Regions from separate parts of the Scandinavium sp. UTDF21-P1B genome, predicted to be linked through region 1. Evidence: predicted binding sites of a transcription regulator. Region 1 holds the regulator's gene; each other region holds the start of a gene.
The links. Region 1 encodes sigma-54, which starts transcription at its own class of promoters, with help from an activator protein. Its sites were predicted from a motif close to GTTGGCACANNTTTCGCTNT; they were not measured.
Positions count from the first base shown of each region.

Region 2: the regulator sigma-54 is predicted to act here: its motif matches at 2,417-2,436, upstream of glnA (glutamate--ammonia ligase).
Region 3: the regulator sigma-54 is predicted to act here: its motif matches at 1,966-1,985, upstream of glnK (P-II family nitrogen regulator).

Region 1 covers NZ_JBFLVD010000014.1:60,089-67,673, reverse strand. Annotated here, with positions in the region: gene mlaF (phospholipid ABC transporter ATP-binding protein MlaF) at 1-623, opposite strand, end outside; gene AB1287_RS11055 (calcium/sodium antiporter) at 832-1,809, shown strand; gene kdsD (arabinose-5-phosphate isomerase KdsD) at 1,824-2,810, shown strand; gene kdsC (3-deoxy-manno-octulosonate-8-phosphatase KdsC) at 2,825-3,391, shown strand; gene lptC (LPS export ABC transporter periplasmic protein LptC) at 3,388-3,951, shown strand; gene lptA (lipopolysaccharide ABC transporter substrate-binding protein LptA) at 3,932-4,492, shown strand; gene lptB (LPS export ABC transporter ATP-binding protein) at 4,499-5,224, shown strand; gene rpoN (RNA polymerase factor sigma-54) at 5,273-6,706, shown strand; gene hpf (ribosome hibernation promoting factor) at 6,729-7,016, shown strand; gene ptsN (PTS IIA-like nitrogen regulatory protein PtsN) at 7,074-7,565, shown strand.
Region 2 covers NZ_JBFLVD010000027.1:10,366-17,950, reverse strand. Annotated here, with positions in the region: gene yihX (glucose-1-phosphatase) at 1-149, opposite strand, end outside; gene typA (ribosome-dependent GTPase TypA) at 322-2,145, opposite strand; gene glnA (glutamate--ammonia ligase) at 2,525-3,934, shown strand; gene glnL (nitrogen regulation protein NR(II)) at 4,120-5,169, shown strand; gene glnG (nitrogen regulation protein NR(I)) at 5,181-6,593, shown strand; gene AB1287_RS19395 (YshB family small membrane protein) at 6,703-6,813, shown strand; gene hemN (oxygen-independent coproporphyrinogen III oxidase) at 6,948-7,585, opposite strand, start outside.
Region 3 covers NZ_JBFLVD010000005.1:112,036-119,620, forward strand. Annotated here, with positions in the region: gene tesB (acyl-CoA thioesterase II) at 1-76, shown strand, start outside; gene amtB (ammonium transporter AmtB) at 258-1,541, opposite strand; gene glnK (P-II family nitrogen regulator) at 1,575-1,913, opposite strand; gene AB1287_RS02255 (SmdB family multidrug efflux ABC transporter permease/ATP-binding protein) at 2,158-3,936, opposite strand; gene AB1287_RS02260 (SmdA family multidrug ABC transporter permease/ATP-binding protein) at 3,929-5,704, opposite strand; gene AB1287_RS02265 (Lrp/AsnC family transcriptional regulator) at 5,711-6,181, opposite strand; gene AB1287_RS02270 (PLP-dependent cysteine synthase family protein) at 6,298-7,344, shown strand; gene fliB (flagellin lysine-N-methylase) at 7,386-7,585, opposite strand, start outside.

The sequences.
Region 1 (7,585 bases):
ACTTCCGGCACGTCATGCGACACCACAACACAGGTGACGCCCAGCGCGCTGTTTAGCTCAGAAATCAGCTTGACCAGCACGCCCATGGTAATCGGATCCTGCCCAACGAAGGGTTCATCGAACATAATGAGATCCGGTTCGAGCGCAATAGCACGCGCCAGCGCGGCACGGCGCGCCATGCCGCCGGAGAGTTCAGAAGGCATCAGTTTAGCAGCCCCGCGCAAACCTACCGCTTCCAGCTTCATCATGACGGTACTTTTCAGCAGCGGCGCAGGCAAACGGGTGTGTTCACGCAGCGGATAAGCAACGTTGTCAAAAACGTTCATATCGGTAAACAGGGCGCCAGACTGAAAAAGCATACTCATGCGCTTACGCACCGCGTACAAACGCGAGCGCGACATCCCCGGCACATTTTCTCCGTCAAAAAGGATTTCGCCGCTGTCAGGCGGAATTTGACCGCCGATCAATCGCAGCAGCGTGGTCTTGCCGATCCCTGACGGTCCCATGATGGCTGTGATTTTACCGCGAGGTACCGACAACGAGATGTTATCGAAAATACATCGGGCGCCGCGCGTAAAGCTGACCCCGCGCACATCGACTAAATTATCCGGTGTCTCGTTCATAGGTGTCCCTTGAAAAACCTCTTCAGGTTAAGCATGGCGTGTAATCACGCTACTAACCCATCATTTTTACAGAATCTTACCTGTCGCGGTTAGCGAAAGCAGGCATTTGTTTTACTTTTTCAACGCATAAAGTCAAAATTAAGAATTCGTCTGCGCAGTGCATGTGGCGCAAAGCAGCTGGCGATTATACCTGAATAAAGGACTTTAGATGCTTTTAGCGACGGCTCTGTTAATTATTGGTTTACTTCTGGTGGTCTACAGTGCCGATCGTCTGGTTTTTGCCGCATCGATTCTTTGCCGCAGTATGAACATTCCGCCGCTGATAATCGGCATGACCGTGGTCAGCGTCGGCACGTCGCTTCCGGAGATTATCGTGTCCGTCACCGCTTCTGTACACGGGCAGATCGATCTCGCTATCGGCACCGCAATCGGCTCCAATATCGTCAATATTTTGCTGATCCTTGGGCTCGGTGCGCTGCTGCACTCATTTACCGTCCATTCCGATATCCTGCGTCGGGAATTGCCGCTAATGTTAGTCGTAAGCCTGCTGGCGGGCTTTGTGCTGTATGATGGGCAGCTGACAAGAGCGGATGGCGTCTTTCTGTTCGCCCTCGCCGTGCTGTGGCTGCTGTATATTGTTAAGATTGCGCGCCTGGCGGAACGGCAAGGCAATGACAGTCTCACCCGTGACCAACTGGCGGAACTGCCTCGTGAAGGTTCACTGCCGGTCGCCTGTTTATGGCTCGGCGTGGCGCTGATTATTATGCCGATGGCAACAAGGATGGTCGTGGATAACGCCACGGTGCTGGCGAATTATTTCGCGATGAGCGAACTGACCATCGGTTTGACGGTGATTGCGATTGGCACCTGCCTGCCGGAGCTTGCCACTGCCATTGCGGGCGCACGGAAAGGCGAGGACGATATCGCCATTGGCAATATTATCGGGTCTAACATTTTCAACCTCGCCATCGTGATGGGCATGCCGGCGCTGATTGCGCCCGGGCCGTTCAACCCGCTGGCGTTCAGCCGTGATTATGGCGTGATGGTGCTGGTCAGCGTGATTTTCGCCCTGCTCTGCTGGAGCCGAAAACCGCAAATTGGTAAAGGCGCAGGGGCATTTCTGATTGGGTGCTTTTTTGTTTGGCTGGCGTTTCTCTGGTGGGGCACGCCGTTTTTCACTGAGTGAATCGGGATAACATTATGTCGCAAATAGATTTGCAGCCGGGTTTTGACTTTCAGCAGGCAGGCCTTGAGGTGCTGGAGATTGAACGTGAAGGTCTGGCCCAGCTCGATCAATACATTAATCAGGATTTCACCCTCGCCTGTGAAAAAATGGCTTACTGCGGAGGAAAAGTTGTAGTGATGGGGATGGGTAAATCCGGACATATTGGCCGGAAGATGGCCGCGACGTTCGCCAGCACAGGCACACCGTCGTTCTTTGTTCATCCAGGTGAAGCCGCCCACGGCGATCTCGGCATGGTTTCACCGCAGGATGTCGTGATCGCACTTTCTAACTCCGGTGAATCCAACGAGATCCTGGCACTGATCCCGGTGCTTAAGCGTCTTCAGGTGCCACTCATCTGTATGACCAGCCGCCCGGAAAGCAGCATGGCGAAAGCCGCAGACATTCATCTGTGCGTCAGCGTGCCTAAAGAAGCCTGTCCGCTTGGCCTCGCGCCAACGTCCAGCACCACCGCAGCGCTGGTGATGGGGGATGCGCTCGCCGTCGCTTTACTTAAAGCACGCGGCTTCACCCCCGAAGATTTCGCGCTTTCGCATCCAGGCGGCGCGCTGGGCCGCAAACTGCTGCTGCGCGTGAATGACATCATGCATACCGGCGATGAAATTCCTCACGTTAGCCCGGATGCCACTCTGCGCGATGCGCTACTGGAAATCACCCGTAAAAACCTCGGTATGACGGTTGTCTGCGACGACCAGATGCAGATCGAAGGCATCTTCACCGACGGTGACCTGCGCCGGGTGTTTGATATGGGCGTCGACGTGCGTAATCTCAGCATTGCCGACGTGATGACCCGCGGCGGAGTGCGCGTGCGTCCAGGCATTCTGGCCGTGGATGCGCTGAACCTGATGCAGTCCCGCCACATCACCTGCGTCATGGTTGCCGATGGCGACCATCTGCTGGGTGTGATACATATGCATGATCTGCTGCGCGCAGGCGTAGTGTAAGTAAGGAAAAAACAATGAGTAATGCTGGCGCGTCGGTAACGACCTGCTATGGACCGGTCAGTTCTCGAGTCATGGAAAAAGCGGAGAAAATCCGCCTGCTGATTCTGGATGTCGACGGCGTGCTGTCTGACGGACTGATTTACATGGGCAACAACGGTGAAGAACTGAAAGCCTTCAACGTGCGCGATGGCTACGGCATTCGCTGTGCGCTGACGTCAGGCATAGAAGTTGCAATCATCACCGGACGAAAAGCTAAACTGGTAGAAGACCGCTGCAAAACGCTGGGGATCACTCATCTGTGGCAGGGACAGTCCGATAAGCTTATCGCTTACCGCGAACTGCTGGACACGCTCTCCCTGCGCCCGGACGAAGTGGCTTACGTCGGCGACGATCTCATCGACTGGCCGGTAATGGCTGATGTCGGCCTGAGCGTGGCCGTGGCCGATGCGCACCCGCTGCTTCCGCCACGTGCCGATTACGTCACGCGTATTGCCGGAGGTCGTGGTGCCGTTCGTGAAGTGTGTGATTTGTTGCTGCTGGCTCAGGGCAAACTGGATGAAGCCAAAGGGCAATCAATATGAGTAAAACCAGACGTTGGGTTATCATCCTGCTGTCGCTGCTGGCGCTGGTGCTGATTGGTTTCAATCTGGTCGACAATGACGACACTGCCCCAACGGTCGTGAATAACAACGACCCGACATACAAGAGTGAACATACTGATACCGTGGTCTACAGCCCGGAAGGTGCGCTGAACTATCGGTTGGTTGCAGAGCACGTCGAGTATTTTTCTGACCAGGCGATCTCCTGGTTTACCCGACCAGTGCTGACCACGTTCGATGCCAATAAAGTCCCGACGTGGTCCATTAAGGCCGATAAGGCCAAACTGACGAATGACCGTATGCTGTATCTTTACGGGCACGTTGAGATCAACGCCCTGACGGACGACTCTCAGCTTCGCAAAGTCACAACGGACAACGCCATCGTGAATTTGGTCACTCAGGACGTCAGCTCCGACGATTTAGTGACTTTGTACGGCACAACATTTAATTCCAGCGGCCTCAAAATGCGCGGCAACTTACGCAGCAAAAAAGCCGAGCTGATTGAAAAGGTGAGAACCTCTTATGAAATTCAGAACAAATAAATTCAGCTTTAAGCTTGCCCTCGCCAGCACTTTGCTGGCCGCCAGCCTGCCTGCACTGGCCTTGACGGGCGATACCGATCAGCCGATTCACATCGAATCCGATCAGCAGTCTCTGGACATGCAGGGCAACGTCGCCACCTTCACCGGCAACGTGATTGTGACCCAGGGCACCATCAAAATTAACGCCGACAAAGTCGTCGTTACGCGTCCTGGCGGTGAAAAAGGGAAAGAAACCATGGATGGCTATGGCAATCCGGCGACCTTCTACCAGATGCAGGACAACGGCAAACCGGTCAAAGGTCATGCGTCGAAGATGCATTACGAAGTGGCGAATGACCTCGTGGTTCTGACCGGCAAAGCCTACCTCGAGCAGCTGGACAGCAACATTACTGGCGACAAAATCACCTATCTGGTGAAAGAGCAGAAAATGCAGGCATTTAGCGAAAAAGGTAAGCGCGTGACCACGGTTCTGGTACCTTCGCAGCTGCAGGACAAGAGCGGCAACACCGCCGCACCGGCTCAGCCAAAGAAGAGTAACTAAGACGTTATGGCTACTTTAACTGCAAAGAATCTGGCGAAAGCCTATAAAGGACGTCGGGTTGTTGAAGACGTCAGCCTGACGGTGAATTCCGGCGAAATCGTTGGTCTGCTTGGCCCGAACGGTGCGGGTAAAACCACCACCTTCTACATGGTCGTGGGCATTGTTTCACGCGACGCGGGCAACATCATTATTGATGACGAAGACATCAGCCTGCTGCCGCTGCATGCACGAGCTCGCCGTGGTATCGGCTATCTTCCGCAGGAAGCGTCCATTTTCCGTCGCCTGAGCGTGTTCGATAACCTGATGGCCGTGCTGCAAATCCGTGACGATCTGAGCAATGAGCAGCGCGTTGATCGTGCGAACGAGCTGATGGAAGAGTTCCACATCGAACATCTGCGCGACAGCCTCGGGCAGGCTCTCTCAGGCGGTGAACGCCGCCGCGTGGAGATTGCTCGTGCGCTTGCGGCAAATCCTAAATTTATCCTGCTGGATGAACCCTTTGCGGGCGTCGACCCCATCTCGGTCATCGACATCAAGCGCATCATTGAACACCTGCGCGACAGTGGCCTGGGCGTGCTTATCACCGACCACAACGTTCGTGAAACGTTAGCCGTCTGCGAACGCGCTTATATCGTGAGTCAGGGACACCTGATTGCTCACGGTACACCGGAACAAATCCTGCAAGACGAACACGTTAAGCGTGTGTATCTTGGGGAAGACTTCAGACTCTGATAGGGTAGTGAGTACAGACATTTCTGGCCGGAGAAATTTGCCCTGATTATGAAGCAAGGTTTGCAATTAAGGCTCAGCCAACAGCTCGCCATGACGCCACAGTTGCAACAGGCCATTCGTCTGTTGCAGCTTTCAACGCTCGAGCTGCAACAGGAACTTCAGCAAGCGCTGGAGAGCAATCCCCTGCTTGAGCAAACCGATCTTCACGAAGAAATCGATTCACAGGAAGAAACCGATACCGAAGCCTTTGATACCGTCGATGCCCTCGAGCAAAAGGAGATGCCCGATGAACTGCCGCTCGATGCCAGCTGGGATGAGATTTACACCGCAGGCACGCCGTCCGGCACGGGCACCGATTATCAGGACGACGAGCTCCCTGTCTATCAAGGTGAAACTACGCAGTCGCTTCAGGATTATCTGATGTGGCAGGTTGGGCTGACGCCGTTTTCTGATACCGATCGTGCCATTGCGACGTCGATTGTCGATGCGGTGGATGAAACGGGTTATCTCACCACCTCCGTTGAAGAGATCCTCGAAAGCATTGGCAACGACGATCTCGATCTTGATGAAGTTGAAGCCGTCCTCAAACGCATCCAGCGTTTCGATCCGATCGGCGTGGCGGCGAAAGATCTGCGCGACTGCCTGCTGATTCAGCTGTCACAGTTCTCGAAAGACACGCCGTGGCTGACGGAAGCCCAAACTATCATCTGCGATCATCTCGATCTGCTGGCAAACCATGATTTCCGCACGCTGATGCGCGTCACGCGCCTGAAAGAAGACGTGCTGAAGGAAGCGGTGTCGCTGATTCAGTCTCTCGATCCTCGCCCGGGTCAGTCGATCCAGACGAGCGAGCCGGAGTACGTGATCCCGGATGTGCTGGTACGCAAGATCAGCGGACGCTGGGCTGTCGAACTCAACTCCGACAGTATTCCGCGATTGCAAATCAATCAGCACTACGCCGGGATGTGCAACACCGCACGCAACGACGCTGACAGCCAGTTTATTCGCAGCAACCTCCAGGAAGCCAAATGGCTGATTAAAAGCCTGGAGAGCCGCAACGACACGCTGTTGCGGGTTAGCCGCTGCATCGTAGAACAGCAGCAGGCCTTCTTTGAACAGGGCGAAGAGTTTATGAAGCCGATGGTGCTGGCGGATATCGCCCAGGCCGTCGAGATGCATGAATCAACCATCTCGCGTGTGACAACGCAAAAGTATCTTCACAGCCCACGGGGCATTTTTGAGCTTAAGTATTTCTTCTCCAGTCATGTGAATACCGAAGGCGGTGGCGAAGCCTCGTCAACGGCCATTCGCGCCCTGGTGAAGAAGTTAATTGCCGCGGAGAATCCCGCGAAGCCACTGAGTGACAGTAAGCTGACCTCCATGCTGTCCGAACAGGGTATCATGGTGGCACGCCGTACCGTTGCAAAGTACCGAGAGTCTTTATCCATTCCGCCGTCAAATCAGCGTAAACAGCTGGTCTGACACAACCGATAAGGAAGACACTATGCAGCTCAATATCACAGGACACAACGTTGAAATCACCGATGCAATGCGCGAATTTGTGACAACGAAATTCGCCAAGCTCGAACAGTTTTTCGAACGGATTAATCAGGTCTATGTTGTGTTAAAAGTGGAAAAGGTGACTCATATCTCGGACGCTACCCTGCATGTTAATGGGGGCGAAATTCATGCCAGTGCGGAAGGGCAGGATATGTATGCCGCAATAGATGGTCTTATCGATAAGCTTGCAAGACAGCTAACCAAACATAAAGATAAACTGAAACAACACTAATTGTCCGGGCGTGCGCCTGACCCGACGTTTCGGGCCAGGCGGCACGCAGGTGAATTTATGATGAACAACGATTCCGCTCTGCAACTGAGCAATGTCCTGAACCAGGAATGTACCCGCAGTGGCGTTCACTGCCAGAGTAAAAAGCGCGCGCTGGAAATCATCAGCGAACTGGCGGCAAAACAGCTGAGTCTGCCGCCACAGGTGGTGTTTGAAGCTATCCTGACGCGTGAAAAAATGGGCAGTACCGGCATCGGTAACGGCATCGCCATTCCGCACGGTAAGCTGGAAGAGGATACGCTGCGCGCCGTTGGCGTGTTTGTGCAGCTCGAAACGCCGATAGCCTTTGACGCGATTGATAACCAGCCGGTTGATCTGTTGTTCGCACTGCTGGTGCCAGCAGACCAGACCAAAACGCATTTGCATACCCTGTCCCTGGTCGCAAAACGCCTGGCGGATAAAACGATTTGCCGCCGCTTACGCAGCGCTCAAAGCGATCAGGAACTGTATGAAATCATCACCGGAGAAGAGAACGGCGATGAAGAGGCCTGAGGATAACCCGGTTGTCGTAA
Region 2 (7,585 bases), on a different contig from region 1:
CCTCGCTCGTGCTGATGAAATGCTTCTCCCATGACGAATTTCTGCTTCAGGGTTGCCAGCGGCACACGGCTGAAATCACTCCACGCGCCAAACACGCGGTTGAAGTCAATGTCGACAATCACATTACCTAAATCAAAGATATAGAGCATGATCCTCTCCTTTTGCGTCATGGAAAAATAACTGTAGCGGGAAAGAGGAGGTTTGACTACAAGGAGGAGATGCCTGGCGCAGAAAAGGGTACGTTGCTTTTCCGGACGGCAACCAACAAAAAAGCCGCTGAATATCAGCGGCTTTTTTATTTCAGCACGAACAGACTAAAAATTAGTCTTCTTTCGGGCCACGCATTGCGCGTTTACGGTCGTTCTCGGTCAGGTGACGCTTACGGATGCGGATAGAAGTTGGGGTAACTTCTACCAGTTCGTCGTCATCGATGAACTCCAGAGCCTGCTCCAGGGTCATCTTCACTGGCGGAACCAGAACCGTTGCTTCGTCAGTACCAGACGCACGCATGTTGGTCAGTTTCTTACCGGTCAGGCAGTTAACGGTCAGGTCGTTAGAACGGCTGTGAATACCGATGATCTGACCTTCGTACACTTCTGCACCGTGACCCAGGAACAGCTTACCGCGGTCCTGCAGGCTGAACAGCGCGAACGCAACCGCTTTACCCTGACCGTTGGAGATCAGTACGCCGTTGTTACGCTGACCAACATCACCTGGACGCACATCGTCGTAGTGGCTGAAGGTAGAGTACAGCAGACCGGTACCGGAGGTCATGGTCATGAACTCTGAACGGAAACCGATCAGACCACGGCTTGGGATCACGTAGTCGAGACGTACGCGGCCTTTTCCGTCTGGATTCATGTTTTTCAGGTCGCCTTTGCGCTCACCCAGAGCCTGCATAACAGAACCCTGATGCTGCTCTTCGACGTCCAGCGTTACGTTTTCGAACGGCTCTTGTTTACGGCCGTCGATTTCGCGGAAGATAACTTTCGGACGGGAAACCGCCATCTCGAAACCTTCACGACGCATGTTTTCAATCAGAACGGACAGGTGCAGTTCACCACGGCCAGAAACGCGGAATGCGTCTGCATCCGGGGTTTCTTCCACGCGCAGCGCAACGTTGTGCACCAGCTCTTTGTTCAGGCGGTCAAGAATCTGACGGGAGGTAACGAATTTACCTTCTTTACCACAGAACGGAGAGGTGTTGACGTTGAAGAACATGCTCACGGTTGGCTCATCAACGGACAGCGCTGGCAGCGCTTCTACCGCCTGCGGGTCGCAGATGGTGTCGGAGATGTTCAGCTCGCCCAGACCGGTGATCGCGATGATGTCGCCGGCTTCAGCCACGTCGCTCTCGATACGCTCCAGACCCAGGTGGGTCAGTACTTTACCGACTTTACCGTTACGGGTTTTGCCTTCGCTATCGATGATAGTGACCTGCTGGTTCGGCTTCACTTTACCGCGCTTGATGCGGCCGATGCCGATAACGCCAACGTAGTTGTTGTAGTCCAGCTGGGAGATCTGCATCTGCAGAGTCCCTTCCAGATCGACGTTTGGCGCAGGAACGCGGTCAACGATCGCCTGATACAGCGGGGTCATGTCTTCCGCCATATCTTCGTGATCCAGACCCGCGATACCGTTCAGCGCAGAAGCGTAAACGATAGGGAAGTCCAGCTGCTCGTCGGTCGCGTCGAGGTTAACGAACAGGTCGAAGACCTGATCCACAACCCAGTCTGGACGCGCGCCAGGACGGTCAACTTTGTTGATAACAACAATCGGCTTCAGACCATGGGCAAACGCCTTTTTGGTCACGAAGCGGGTCTGAGGCATTGGGCCATCCATTGCGTCAACGACCAGCAGCACGGAGTCTACCATGGACATTACACGTTCAACTTCACCACCGAAGTCGGCGTGGCCTGGGGTATCAACGATGTTGATACGGTAGTCATTCCATTTGATAGCGGTGTTTTTAGCGAGGATGGTAATCCCACGCTCTTTCTCCAAATCGTTGGAGTCCATCACACGCTCTTGGGTTTCGGCGCGAGCGTCGAAAGTACCGGATTGCTGCAGCAGCTTATCAACCAGGGTAGTTTTACCATGGTCAACGTGCGCGATGATGGCGATGTTACGCAGATTTTCGATCACAACTTTGCCTCAGGCATTTAGAAATAGCGCGTTATTGTACACGGATTAATCGCACTACAAAACAGGATCACAAACATCCCCCGCAAACAAGTATTGCAGAGATGCAGTGTGATCGCTTTCACGGAGAGAAAAAGGGCGCCATAACGCAAATTGCACCAAAACAGTGCCCGCAGGTCACACGAGAGCACTTTTTTGGTGCAAGATAGCCATCATGGTGCAGCCCTTTTGCACTATGGTGCGCATCATAACGCCTTTTGGGGGCGATTTAAAAGTTGGCACAGATTTCGCTTTATCTTTTTCAAGGCAACAACGCCACATTAAGCAGTGCCAAGAATCGTTCGTACCACGACGACAATGACAAATCCGGGAGAGTTTAAGTATGTCCGCTGAACACGTTTTGACGATGCTGAACGAGCATGAAGTGAAGTTTGTCGATCTGCGCTTCACCGATACCAAAGGTAAAGAACAGCACGTCACTATCCCTGCTCACCAGGTAAATGCCGAATTCTTCGAAGAAGGCAAAATGTTTGACGGCTCCTCTATCGGCGGCTGGAAAGGCATTAACGAATCCGACATGGTGCTGATGCCAGATGCATCCACCGCGGTCATCGATCCGTTCTTCGAAGAATCTACGCTGATCATTCGTTGTGACATCCTCGAGCCAGGCACGCTGCAGGGTTACGACCGTGACCCACGCTCCATCGCAAAACGCGCTGAAGAGTACCTGCGTTCTACCGGTATCGCAGACACCGTGCTGTTCGGGCCAGAACCAGAATTCTTCCTGTTCGATGACGTACGTTTCGGCAGCTCTATCTCCGGTTCTCACGTGGCTATCGACGATATCGAAGGCGCATGGAATACCTCCACCAAATACGAAGGCGGTAACAAAGGTCACCGTCCAGCCGTCAAAGGCGGTTACTTCCCGGTTCCACCAGTGGATTCCTCACAGGATCTGCGTTCCACCATGTGTCTGGTGATGGAAGAGATGGGCCTGGTGGTTGAAGCTCACCACCACGAAGTGGCAACTGCTGGTCAGAACGAAGTGGCAACCCGCTTCAATACCATGACCAAAAAAGCCGACGAAATTCAGATCTACAAATATGTGGTTCACAACGTTGCGCACCGTTTCGGTAAAACCGCAACCTTCATGCCAAAACCAATGTTTGGTGACAACGGTTCCGGTATGCACTGCCACATGTCTCTGTCCAAGAACGGCACTAACCTGTTCTCCGGCGACAAATACGCAGGTCTGTCCGAGCAGGCGCTGTACTACATCGGCGGCGTTATCAAACACGCTAAAGCGATCAACGCCCTGGCAAACCCGACCACCAACTCTTACAAGCGTCTGGTCCCGGGTTATGAAGCACCAGTAATGCTGGCTTATTCTGCGCGTAACCGCTCTGCTTCCATCCGTATTCCGGTTGTTGCCTCTCCAAAAGCGCGTCGTATCGAAGTGCGCTTCCCGGATCCAGCAGCTAACCCGTACCTGTGCTTTGCCGCGCTGCTGATGGCGGGTCTTGATGGTATTAAGAACAAGATCCACCCGGGCGAAGCAATGGACAAAAACCTGTATGACCTGCCGCCAGAAGAAGCGAAAGAGATCCCACAGGTTGCCGGCTCTCTGGAAGAAGCACTGAACTGCCTGAACGAAGACCGCGAGTTCCTGACTGCGGGCGGCGTGTTCACTGACGAAGCTATCGATGCTTACATCGCGCTGCGCACTGAAGAAAATGACCGTGTGCGCATGACGCCGCACCCCGTTGAGTTCGAACTGTACTACAGCGTTTAATTCGCCGTACTCCTGTGGTCTTTCACCCTTTTGCGAAGACCCAGGCTATTTTTTGTTGCCGTGGAAACTTTCAGCCCATCTTCGGATGGGCTTTTTTCTCCACCAACTCACTGATTCCAGACGCTTAGCGATTAAAAAACGCTATACTGCACTAAATTGGTGCACACCTTTCAGGAGACTGCCGGATGGCAACAGGCGTGCTGCCCGATGCTGGGCAGATCCTCAATTCTTTAATCAACAGTATCTTACTGGTAGACGACGAGCTGGCGGTGCATTACGCCAACCCGGCGGCGCAGCAGCTGCTTGCCCAGAGCTCACGTAAATTATTCGGCACGCCGTTGCCGGAACTGTTGAGTTATTTTTCCCTGAACATTGACCTGATGCAGGAGAGCCTGCAGGCGGGTCAGGGCTTCACGGATAACGAAGTCACGCTGGTAATTGACGGACGCTCACACATCCTGTCGCTCACCGCGCAGCGGCTGCCTGATGGCTTAATCCTGCTGGAGATGGCGCCGATGGATAATCAGCGTCGCCTGAGCCAGGAGCAGCTACAGCACGCTCAGCAGGTAGCGGCGCGCGACCTGGTTCGCGGTCTGGCGCATGAAATTAAAAATCCGCTCGGTGGTCTGCGCGGTGCCGCACAGCTGTTAAGCAAGGCGCTGCCCGATCCGTCGCTGCTGGAATATACCAAAGTCATCATCGAGCAGGCCGACAGGCTGCGCAATCTGGTGGACCGCTTACTGGGCCCGCAGCAGCCGGGAATGCACGTGACGGAAAGTATTCACAAAGTTGCCGAACGCGTGGTGAAGCTGGTATCGATGGAGCTGCCAGATAACGTACGTCTGACGCGAGACTACGATCCGAGTTTGCCTGAATTACCGCACGATCCCGACCAAATAGAGCAAGTTTTGCTGAATGTCGTGCGCAATGCGCTCCAGGCTCTTGGCCCGGAAGGTGGTGAAATCACGCTGCGCACGCGCACGGCATTCCAGCTGACGCTGCACGGCGTACGCTACCGCCTGGCAGCGCGTATTGATGTGGAAGACAACGGGCCGGGCATTCCTTCCCACCTGCAGGATACGCTGTTTTATCCGATGGTCAGCGGACGCGAAGGCGGCACCGGGCTGGGATTATCCATCGCCCGCAGCCTGATCGATCAACACTCCGGTAAAATTGAGTTCACCAGTTGGCCGGGCCACACCGAATTCTCGGTTTACCTGCCCATTCGGAAATAGAGGTGCATTTTATGCAACGAGGGATAGTCTGGATCGTTGATGATGATAGTTCCATCCGCTGGGTGCTTGAACGCGCGCTCACCGGGGCAGGATTGACCTGCACCACGTTCGAAAACGGTAGCGAAGTGCTGGATGCGCTGTCCAGCAAAACCCCGGACGTTTTACTGTCTGATATTCGCATGCCCGGCATGGACGGGCTGGCGCTGCTGAAGCAGATTAAACAGCGTCATCCGATGCTGCCGGTCATCATAATGACCGCTCATTCCGATCTGGATGCCGCCGTCAGCGCCTACCAGCAAGGCGCATTCGATTATCTGCCCAAGCCATTTGATATCGACGAAGCCGTTGCGCTGGTCGAGCGCGCCATAAGCCACTATCAGGAACAGCAGCAGCCGCGTAACGTCCAGGTCTTTGGCCCGACGACGGATATCATTGGCGAAGCGCCCGCCATGCAGGACGTGTTCCGCATTATTGGCCGCCTGTCGCGCTCATCGATTAGCGTGTTGATTAACGGCGAGTCCGGCACCGGGAAAGAGCTGGTCGCCCATGCGCTGCATCGCCACAGCCCGCGGGCGAAAGCGCCGTTTATCGCGCTGAACATGGCGGCTATTCCAAAAGACCTGATCGAGTCCGAACTGTTTGGCCATGAAAAAGGCGCGTTTACCGGGGCGAACACCATTCGCCAGGGGCGCTTTGAGCAGGCCGACGGCGGCACGCTGTTTTTAGATGAAATCGGCGATATGCCGCTCGATGTGCAAACCCGCCTGCTGCGTGTGCTGGCCGACGGGCAGTTTTATCGCGTTGGCGGTTATGCCCCGGTCAAAGTGGACGTGCGCATTATCGCCGCCACGCACCAGAACCTTGAACTGCGCGTACAGGAGGGCAAATTCCGTGAGGATTTATTCCACCGCCTGAACGTGATTCGTGTGCACCTGCCCCCGCTGCGCGAGCGTCGCGAAGATATCCCACGTCTGGCGCGCCATTTCCTGCAGGATGCGGCGCGTGAGCTGGGCGTAGAAGCTAAACAGCTGCACGCGGAAACAGAAGCCGCGTTAACGCGCCTCGCGTGGCCAGGCAACGTGCGTCAGTTGGAAAACACCTGCCGCTGGCTAACGGTAATGGCCGCGGGTCAGGAAGTCCTGATTCAGGATTTACCGGCAGAGCTGTTTGAAGCAACCGCGCCAGAAAGCAGCACCGGGCATTCCCTGCCGGACAGCTGGGCAACGCTGTTAGCGCAGTGGGCAGACAGAGCGCTGCGTTCCGGTCATCAAAACCTGCTTTCGGAAGCACAACCCGAAATGGAGCGCACGCTATTAACCACCGCACTGCGGCATACGCAGGGGCACAAACAGGAAGCGGCTCGCCTGCTCGGCTGGGGGCGAAACACCCTGACGCGTAAGCTGAAAGAATTGGGGATGGAGTGATTTTTACCGCTGTGTAAAGATTATTAATTGAGCGCAAATTGCCGTTATTTTGCGCTTTACTGTTGCGATGCGTTTTGTATGATCGTGCCCGGAAATCGGGGGAACCATCATGCTGGAATCACTAGTGAATTTGCTCTCTAGCGGAGCTGCCGAAAGCCACACGCCGCAAACAGCCGTTGCTGCCGTGCTGTGTGCGGCGCTGGTTGGATTGTTGAGCTAACAGGTTTGTCGGGTGGCGCTTCGCTTACCCGACCTACGTGTTGAGATTTCGTAGGCCCAGCGGTGCTTCGCTTATCCAACCTGCGTTTTGCTATTTCGTAGGCCCGGTAAGCGAAGCGCCACCGGGCAATACGGCTAAATGACGCGCGAGAACTGCTGCATCCGCGCTTTCTGACGCAGCCAGGTATCAAAGCACATACAAATATTGCGAATAAGCAAACGCCCTTTTCCCGTCACCTGAATGCCGCTGTCCGTGACGTCCACCAGCCCATCTTTTGCCAGCGGCGCAAGCAGCTTTAAATCCTCGGCGAAATAGTCCGCAAAATCTAAATTCCACGCTTTCTCCACCGCCGCAAAATCCAGGCGGAAGTTGCAGATCAGCGCTTTGATCACATCACGACGAATACAGTCATCGTTGGTCAGCGAAATGCCGCGCCACAGCGCATTTCCACTCTCATCAACCTGCTGATAATACTGCTTAAGCTCTTTCTGGTTCTGCGCGTAACAGTCGCCAATCATGCTGATGGCGGACACGCCGAGGCCCAGTAAATCACTGTCGCCCTGGGTGGTATAACCCTGGAAGTTACGATGCAAAACGCCTTCACGTTGGGCAATCGCCAGTTCATCGTCCGGACGGGCAAAATGGTCCATCCCGATAAACTGATATCCGGTCTCCGTCAGCAAGGTGATGGTTTCCTGCAAAATATCGAGTTTCTGCTGAGCCGAAGGCAAATCGGCGTCTTTGATTTTGCGCTGCGCGGCGAAGAGCGTTG
Region 3 (7,585 bases), on a different contig from region 1:
CGGCGAGTTTTACACTCAGGACGGCGTACTGGTGGCCTCGACCGTGCAGGAAGGAGTGATGCGTAACCGCAGCTGACAATAGTGCGGTCTGCTGCCCTCTCCCCCAGCCCCTCTCCCATAGGGCGAGGGGAGTAAAGATGGAGCTCAACAATTCCCTCTCCCTGCGGGAGAGGGTCAGGGAGAGGGGGATAACTGATGCCCCAAAAACAAAAGCCTCCGAATCGGAGGCTTTTGTCGCTATGGAGATTATTCAACAATCAAGCGTTATAAGCATTCTCGCCGTGGCTGTTGACGTCCAGCCCTTCGCGCTCCTGCTCTTCCGGTACGCGCAGGCCCACGGTCAGGTCAGCCAGCTTGTAGCCGATAAAGGCAACAACCGCAGACCAGACGATAGTGACGGCGACGCTTTCCAGCTGCACCAGAACCTGATGGCCCATGGTTACGCCTTCCGCATAGCCCACGCCGCCCAGTGAGGTCGCCGCGAAGATGCCTGTCAGGATGCAACCAACGATACCGCAGACGCCGTGCACGCCGAATACATCGCAAGGATCATCCACGCGCAGCCAGCGTTTCAGCGCCGTGACGCCCCACAGGCCAGCCAGACCGGCTGCGATCCCGACAATCAGCGAACCACCCACGCCGATATAGCCACAGGCAGGCGTTACCGCAACCAGACCCGCGATGGCACCGGAACAGGCACCCAGCAGAGAAGGCTTGCCGCGCAGCGCCCATTCACCGAAGACCCAGGCCAGAATCGCCGCTGCTGTTGCTACTACGGTGTTCACGAACGCCAGACCCGCAATTTCGTTCGCCGCGCTCGCGGAACCGGCGTTGAAGCCGAACCAGCCCACGTAGAGGATTGCCGTGCCGGTGAAGACCATCGGCAGGTTATGCGGTTTGAACGCTTCTTTGCCAAAGCCCGCACGTTTACCAACCAGGTAAGCCCCAACCAGACCCGCTACGGCGGCGTTGATATGCACCACGGTGCCGCCTGCGAAGTCCAGAGCACCATGCGTCGCCAGCAGACCACCGCCCCACACCATGTGCGCAATCGGCACGTAGGAGAAGGTCATCCACACCACCACGAAGATCAGTACCGCGGAGAAGCGAATACGCTCCGCCAGAGAACCAACAATAAGGCCGACGGTGATACAGGCAAAGGAGCCCTGGAAAGCGACATGGATGTACTGATAGAAGGTGCCCATCAGCGCTTTAATGTCGATGCCTTTCAGCAGCACCCAGTCGAAGCTGCCGAAGAAGTTACCGCCGGTGCCAAAGGCCAGCGTATAGCCGTAAACCACCCACAGCACGCAGACCAACGCGAAGGAGACCGTGACCTGCGTCAGCATAGAGAGGACATTCTTCCCGCGGATCAGGCCGCCGTAGAACAGCGCGATGCCGGGGATACTCATAAACAGCACCAGCGCGGTGCTGATCATCATGAAAGCGTTGTCAGCTTTATCCGCGACGGCAGGCGCCGCCATCGCCAGACCCGGCAGCAGAGCCAGGAGACCAGGGGCAAATTTCAGTACTTTGTTCATGTTCTCGATCCCTATCACTGTGTGGTCTGAGAATTACAGAGCCGCTTCGTCGGCTTCGCCGGTACGAATGCGAATCACGCGCTGCAGCTCGGCGACAAAAATTTTGCCGTCGCCAATCTTGCCGGTGTAGGCCGCTTTGCTGATCACGTCGATCACTTCCTCAAGCTGATCGTCGGCGATCGCCACGTCAATTTTCACCTTTGGTAAAAAGTTGACGCTGTACTCGGCACCGCGGTAGAGCTCGGCATGCCCTTTCTGACGTCCGAAACCTTTTACTTCGGTCACGGTCAGCCCCTGAATACCAATTGAAGACAGTGCTTCACGAACATCTTCGAGTTTGAATGGTTTAATCACCACGGTAACCAGCTTCATAGATCCCCTCCAGTCAGAATTCAGTAATGGCCGCAGCTAACACGTATGAGGTAAAGCAAGCAGCGTGCCAGAAATAAAAAATCAGCGTTTTCCGACGGTTTCTGTGGGATGCGTAGCAGGCAAATTCGTGATGAAGGAGTCATAAGGCGGGAGATGAAACAAAAACGCACCAGCGTAGTGCATGGTGCGTCGAGGGAATGCACCAGCGCGCGCTGGTGTTAGCAAAATGCTTAACGGTGGTGCATCAAGCGATAAGTGACTCTTCTTCGATGCTGGCCGCCAGCTCTTCGCCGGCCAGCTGAAGCTGATACATCTGCCAGTAACGTCCTTTCGCTTCAAGCAGCTGCTGATGCGTGCCACGCTCTACCGCCTGCCCGCGATGCAGCACCAGAATGGTGTCCGCCTCCACGATTGTCGACAGGCGATGTGCGATCACCACCAGCGTTGTGTGCTGACGAACTGCCGCCAGCGCGTGCTGAATGGCCTGCTCGGTGCCGGAATCGATGTTGGCCGTCGCTTCATCAAGGATCAGGATTTGCGGCGTATCCACCAGCACGCGGGCCAGCGCCAGCAGCTGTTTCTGCCCAACGGAGAGATTATTGCCCTGCTCGCCGAGCTGGGTATATATCCCGTCACTCATACCGCGGGCCAATTCCGCCAGCTGCACGGTTTCCAGCGCCTGCCAGACCTGCTCTTCGCTGATATCGCGCCCAAGCGCGACGTTAGCAAAAAACGTATCGGCCATAACCACGGGATCCTGCTGTACCATCGCCACGCCCTGCCGCAGGACGCTGTGATCGAGCGTAGGGAGCGGCCGTCCGTCAAGGCGAATCTCGCCTTTGGTCAGCGGGTAATAGCCCATTAACAGGCTGGCGAGCGTGCTTTTTCCGCTGCCGGTATGGCCGACCAGCGCCACGAAGCTTCGCGTCGGAATGGTAAGATCGATATCCTGCAACACCAGCCTGTCGCCGCGATAGGCAAACGACACGTTATCCACTTCAATCGATCCGCTTTGCAGCGGCGCAGCGTCGTGACCATAAACCTGGCGTGGCTTATCCATCAGCTCAAAGACGCGCTCCCCCGCTACCACGGCCTGTTGCAGCATCGACTGCTGAGTCGTGAGTTCAATCAGCGGCTCATTGAGGCGCCCGAGATAGCTGATAAACGCGTACAGCACACCCACTTCAATGGTGCCTTTGGTGGTCAGGCCGAACAGCATCAGCAGGCCGCACAGGATCAGCGAGGAAAATAAACTCAGCAGCGGGCGCAGCAGGAAACCGTCCAGGCGCAGCGTCTGCATCCTCGCCATGTAGTGTGAACGGCTCGCTTCGCCCATGCGTTCGCCAAAGCGCGCCTGCTGGCGGAACTGCTGGATAACGCTCATGCCGTTGATGACTTCATTGAAGCCGTCGTTGATATCGGCCAGATAGGCGCGCACGCGGCGCACAATTGGCGTGCTGTAGCGTTGATAAATCACCATCACCACAATCACCGCCGGGAAAATGGCAATGGCCACCAGCGCCATGCGCCAGTCGAGGCTGAACATCGCCACCAGCATTGCACCAATCAGCGCTGCGCTGCGCAGAACCGTGGAGACCACGGTGACGTAGAGATCGCGGATCACTTCGGTATCGTTGGTCACGCGGGAAATCAACTGTCCGACAGGCTGCACGTCAAATTCGCTGAGCGGCTGGCGCAGCGCGGCATCCATCACGTCCGTGCGCAACTGCTGAACCACCCCCACCGCCGCCCGGTTAAACAGCAGTGATTGCACGTAGTGCAGCGACGCCGCCAGCAGCTGCAATCCGACATAGGCCGCTGCAAGGCCGCCGACAATGCCCCACGGCAGGTCGCTTTTCGCCACCATGTTATCAATGAAATAGCTGATGAGCAGCGGGCCGCTAACCTCTGCGGCGGCGGCAATCCACATGATCACCATGCCTATAGTCAGGGACTTGCGCCACGGTGAACCGTACGCCAGGAGGCGTTTCAGCGTCGGCCAGAGCTGTCCAAAATTACGCATCGGCTTCCTCCTCGCGCTGTTCTTCCGGAACGTCGTCGAGCGCCGCCTCCAGCTGCTGATAGCGGTACATATCGCGATACCAGCCCGGCTGCGTCGCCAGCTGCTCGTGAGCGCCGCGCTGGGCAATGTGTCCGTGCTGCATGACGATAATTTCGCTCGCCTCGGTTAACGCCGACAGACGATGGGCGCTGATGATCACCGTGCGCCCTTCGCCCCATTGCCGCAAATTGTGCAGGATTTGGTGCTCGGTCCGCCCGTCGACGGCGGAAAGCGCGTCGTCGAGGATCAGGATTTCCGCGTTCAGCAGCAGCGCACGGGCAATGGAGATACGTTGTTTTTGCCCGCCCGAGAGCATCACACCGCGCTCGCCGACTTCAGTATCGTAGCCCTGCGGCAGGCGCAGAATATCTTCATGCACGCTGGCAAGCCGCGCCACGTGCTCAATCTCTTCCTGCGTGGCCCCCGGATTACCCAGCGCAATGTTGTTCCCGACGGTGTCGGAAAACAGGAACGGCGTCTGGTTCACCACCGCCAGACGACTACGCCAGCCGTCAAGCTGGAGCACAGTCAGCGGCTTATCCTGAAAACGAATATCACCCTGAGTCACGTCAAAATGACGCTGAATCAGCGACAGCACCGTGCTCTTCCCGGCGCCCGTCGGACCACAAATGCCCAGCATCTGGCCCGGAGCAAGGCGGAACGCCACGTTGCTAAGGGTGGGTTTATCCGTTTGTGGATAGCGAAACTCATGGATATCCACGGCCAGGGTGCCGCGTTCAGGTGCCAGCGCTTCTCTACCGTCGTTCACCACCGGCGCTTCCGCCAGCATGGCGCGGATACGGGTGTAGGCCGCGCTGCCACGCTCAACGATGTTGAACATCCAGGCCAGCGCCAGCATCGGCCAAATCATCAGGCCGAGGTACATCATAAAGCTGGTGAGCTGCCCGAGCGTCAGGCTGCCGTGCACCACCATCCAGCTGCCGCCGCCGATGGCCAACAGGTTTGCCATACCGATGGCGATATAGATCGTCGGGTCAAAACGTGCATCCACGCGGGCTACGCGCATATTTTTTGCACCCGTGTCCGCAGCATCTGCCGCAAACTGCGCCGACTGCCTGTCTTCCAGGCCAAAGGCTTTGATCATGCGGATGCTGGTCAGGCTTTCCTGCGTGCGATCGTTCAGGCCGGAAAAGGCAGCCTGCGCAAGCTTAAAGCGCTCGTGCAGCGTGTCGCCGTTGCGTTTGATCGCCAGCGCCATGATCGGCATTGGCAGCAGCGCCAGCAGCGTCAGCTCCCAGCTGATTTGCGTGGACATGACGATCAGCACCGCGCAGCCCATCACCAGCGAGTCCACCAGCGTAAGCACGCCTTCACCTGCGGCAAACACCACGCGGTCAACATCGTTGGTGGCGCGGGCAATCAAATCCCCGGTGCGGTGGCGCAGATAAAATTCGGGATGCTGGCGGCTGAGTTGGCGGTAATAATCTTCGCGCAGCTCCACCGCAAGCTGGTAGGACGCGCCAAACAGCAGCACGCGCCAGACGTAGCGCAGCAGATACACCACCACCGCAATCAGCGCCAGCGTGCCCACCCACATCATGACTCGCGTGGCGGTATAGTGATTTTTTGTTACGCCATCGACCACGTAGCCCACCACCTTCGGCGGGATAAGCTGCAGAATGGCAATAATAATAAGCAGCAGGACAGCACCGAGATAGCGACGCCACTCCCGGCGGAAGTACCAGCTGAGTTGAGCAAATAATCGCACGCAGAATTACCCAGAGAATGATTCGATCGGCAGCGCGGTAGTGTATTTGATCTGTTCCATCGCAAAGCTGGATGTGACGTCAGATAACCCCGGTACGCTGTTCACCAGTCGTTTATAAAAATCGTCGTAGCGTTTCATGTCCGCCACCTGAACCCGCAGCAGATAATCGTACTCGCCCGCCATGCGCCAGAAGCCTAACACTTCCGGCATTTGCGTCACCTGGGACACAAAGCGGCTGTACCATTCGCTGCTGTGATGCTGGGTTTTAATCAGCACGAAGGCCGTGAGCCCGAGGCCCAGTTTTTCCGCATCCAGCAGCGCCACCCGACCGCGTAAAATGCCTTCGTCTTCGAGACGTTTGAGGCGTTTCCAGCAGGGAGTGGTGGTCAGATTAACGGCATCGGCCAGCGCCTGCAAAGAGAGGGTGCAGTCCTCCTGCAGCAGCGCCAGCAGCTTACGGTCAATTTTATCTATCATCAGCCCATCACAGAGAAAATTATTCTCTTCCTATTGTATTTCAAAGGCCAGATAGCAACAATTTTTTCCGTGCTTTCCAGTAAGCTGGGCACAAAATGACAAACGGAAAAAGCACCATGAACAGCACCTGGGTAAAACACGCCATCAGTGAGATTAACGCTGACTATCAGCGCTCTGCCGACACGCACCTGATTCGTCTGGCGCTGCCCGGGTTTCCGGGCATTCAGCTCTACCTGAAAGACGAGAGCACACATCCGACCGGCAGCCTGAAGCACCGCCTGGCGCGCTCGCTGTTTTTATACGGACTGTGCAACGGCTGGATAAAGGAAGGCACCACGATTATCGAGGCTTCGTCTGGCTCAACCGCCGTCTCCGAAGCCTACTTCGCTCGCCTGCTCGGCCTGCCGTTTATCGCCGTCATGCCCTCCTGCACGGCAAAGCGCAAAATTGAGCAGATAGAATTTTACGGCGGACGCTGCCACTTTGTGGAAAGCGCCTGTGAGATCTATGAGGCGTCTGAGAAGCTCGCCCGCGAGCTGAACGGCCATTATATGGATCAGTTCACCTTCGCCGAGCGGGCAACCGACTGGCGCGGCAACAATAATATTGCCGACAGCATTTTCCGCCAGATGCAGCATGAGCCGAATCCCGTTCCGTCGCATATCGTGATGAGCGCGGGTACCGGCGGCACGTCGGCCACCATTGGACGCTATATTCGCTGTCAGGGGTATGACACAAAGTTAACCGTGGTCGATCCGCAGAATTCAGTGTTTATGGACTTCTGGCAAAGCCGCGATGCCACGCTTCGCAGCCCGGTGGGCAGTAAAATCGAAGGGATCGGCCGCCCACGCGTGGAGCCGTCATTTATTCCTGACGTGGTCGATAATATGCTGCGCGTGCCGGATGCAGCGAGCGTTGCCACCGCGCACTGGCTGGAAACGCAGCTGGGCCGCAAAGTGGGCGCATCGACCGGCACCAACATGTGGGGTGCACTCGAAATCGCTGCTCAGATGCGCAGTGAAGGCCGGACAGGTTCCATTGTCACGCTGCTGTGCGACAGCGGTGAACGTTATCTGGAAACCTACTACAACCCGCAATGGATTGAGGCCAATATTGGCTCGCTGGCATCGTGGAAAGCGAAGCTGGCTGAACGGCTGGGGTGAGAATAAAAGGCGTAGGCACTCAGGTGAATACGCCGATTTCTTTAACCAATCAATAGCAGGCAGGAGAGATCGTCCCCGGCATTGATCATATCGATCGCTTTCTCCATCCGGCGGTCGATCGTTGACGAATGCAGGGTATGCTCTGCAAGACTTGCCACGATCTTCAGTACCGCCTTTTCGTCCGGCACTTCTTCCAGCGATTTCACACTCAGCAAATGCTTAATATAGAAATAGTCGAGGA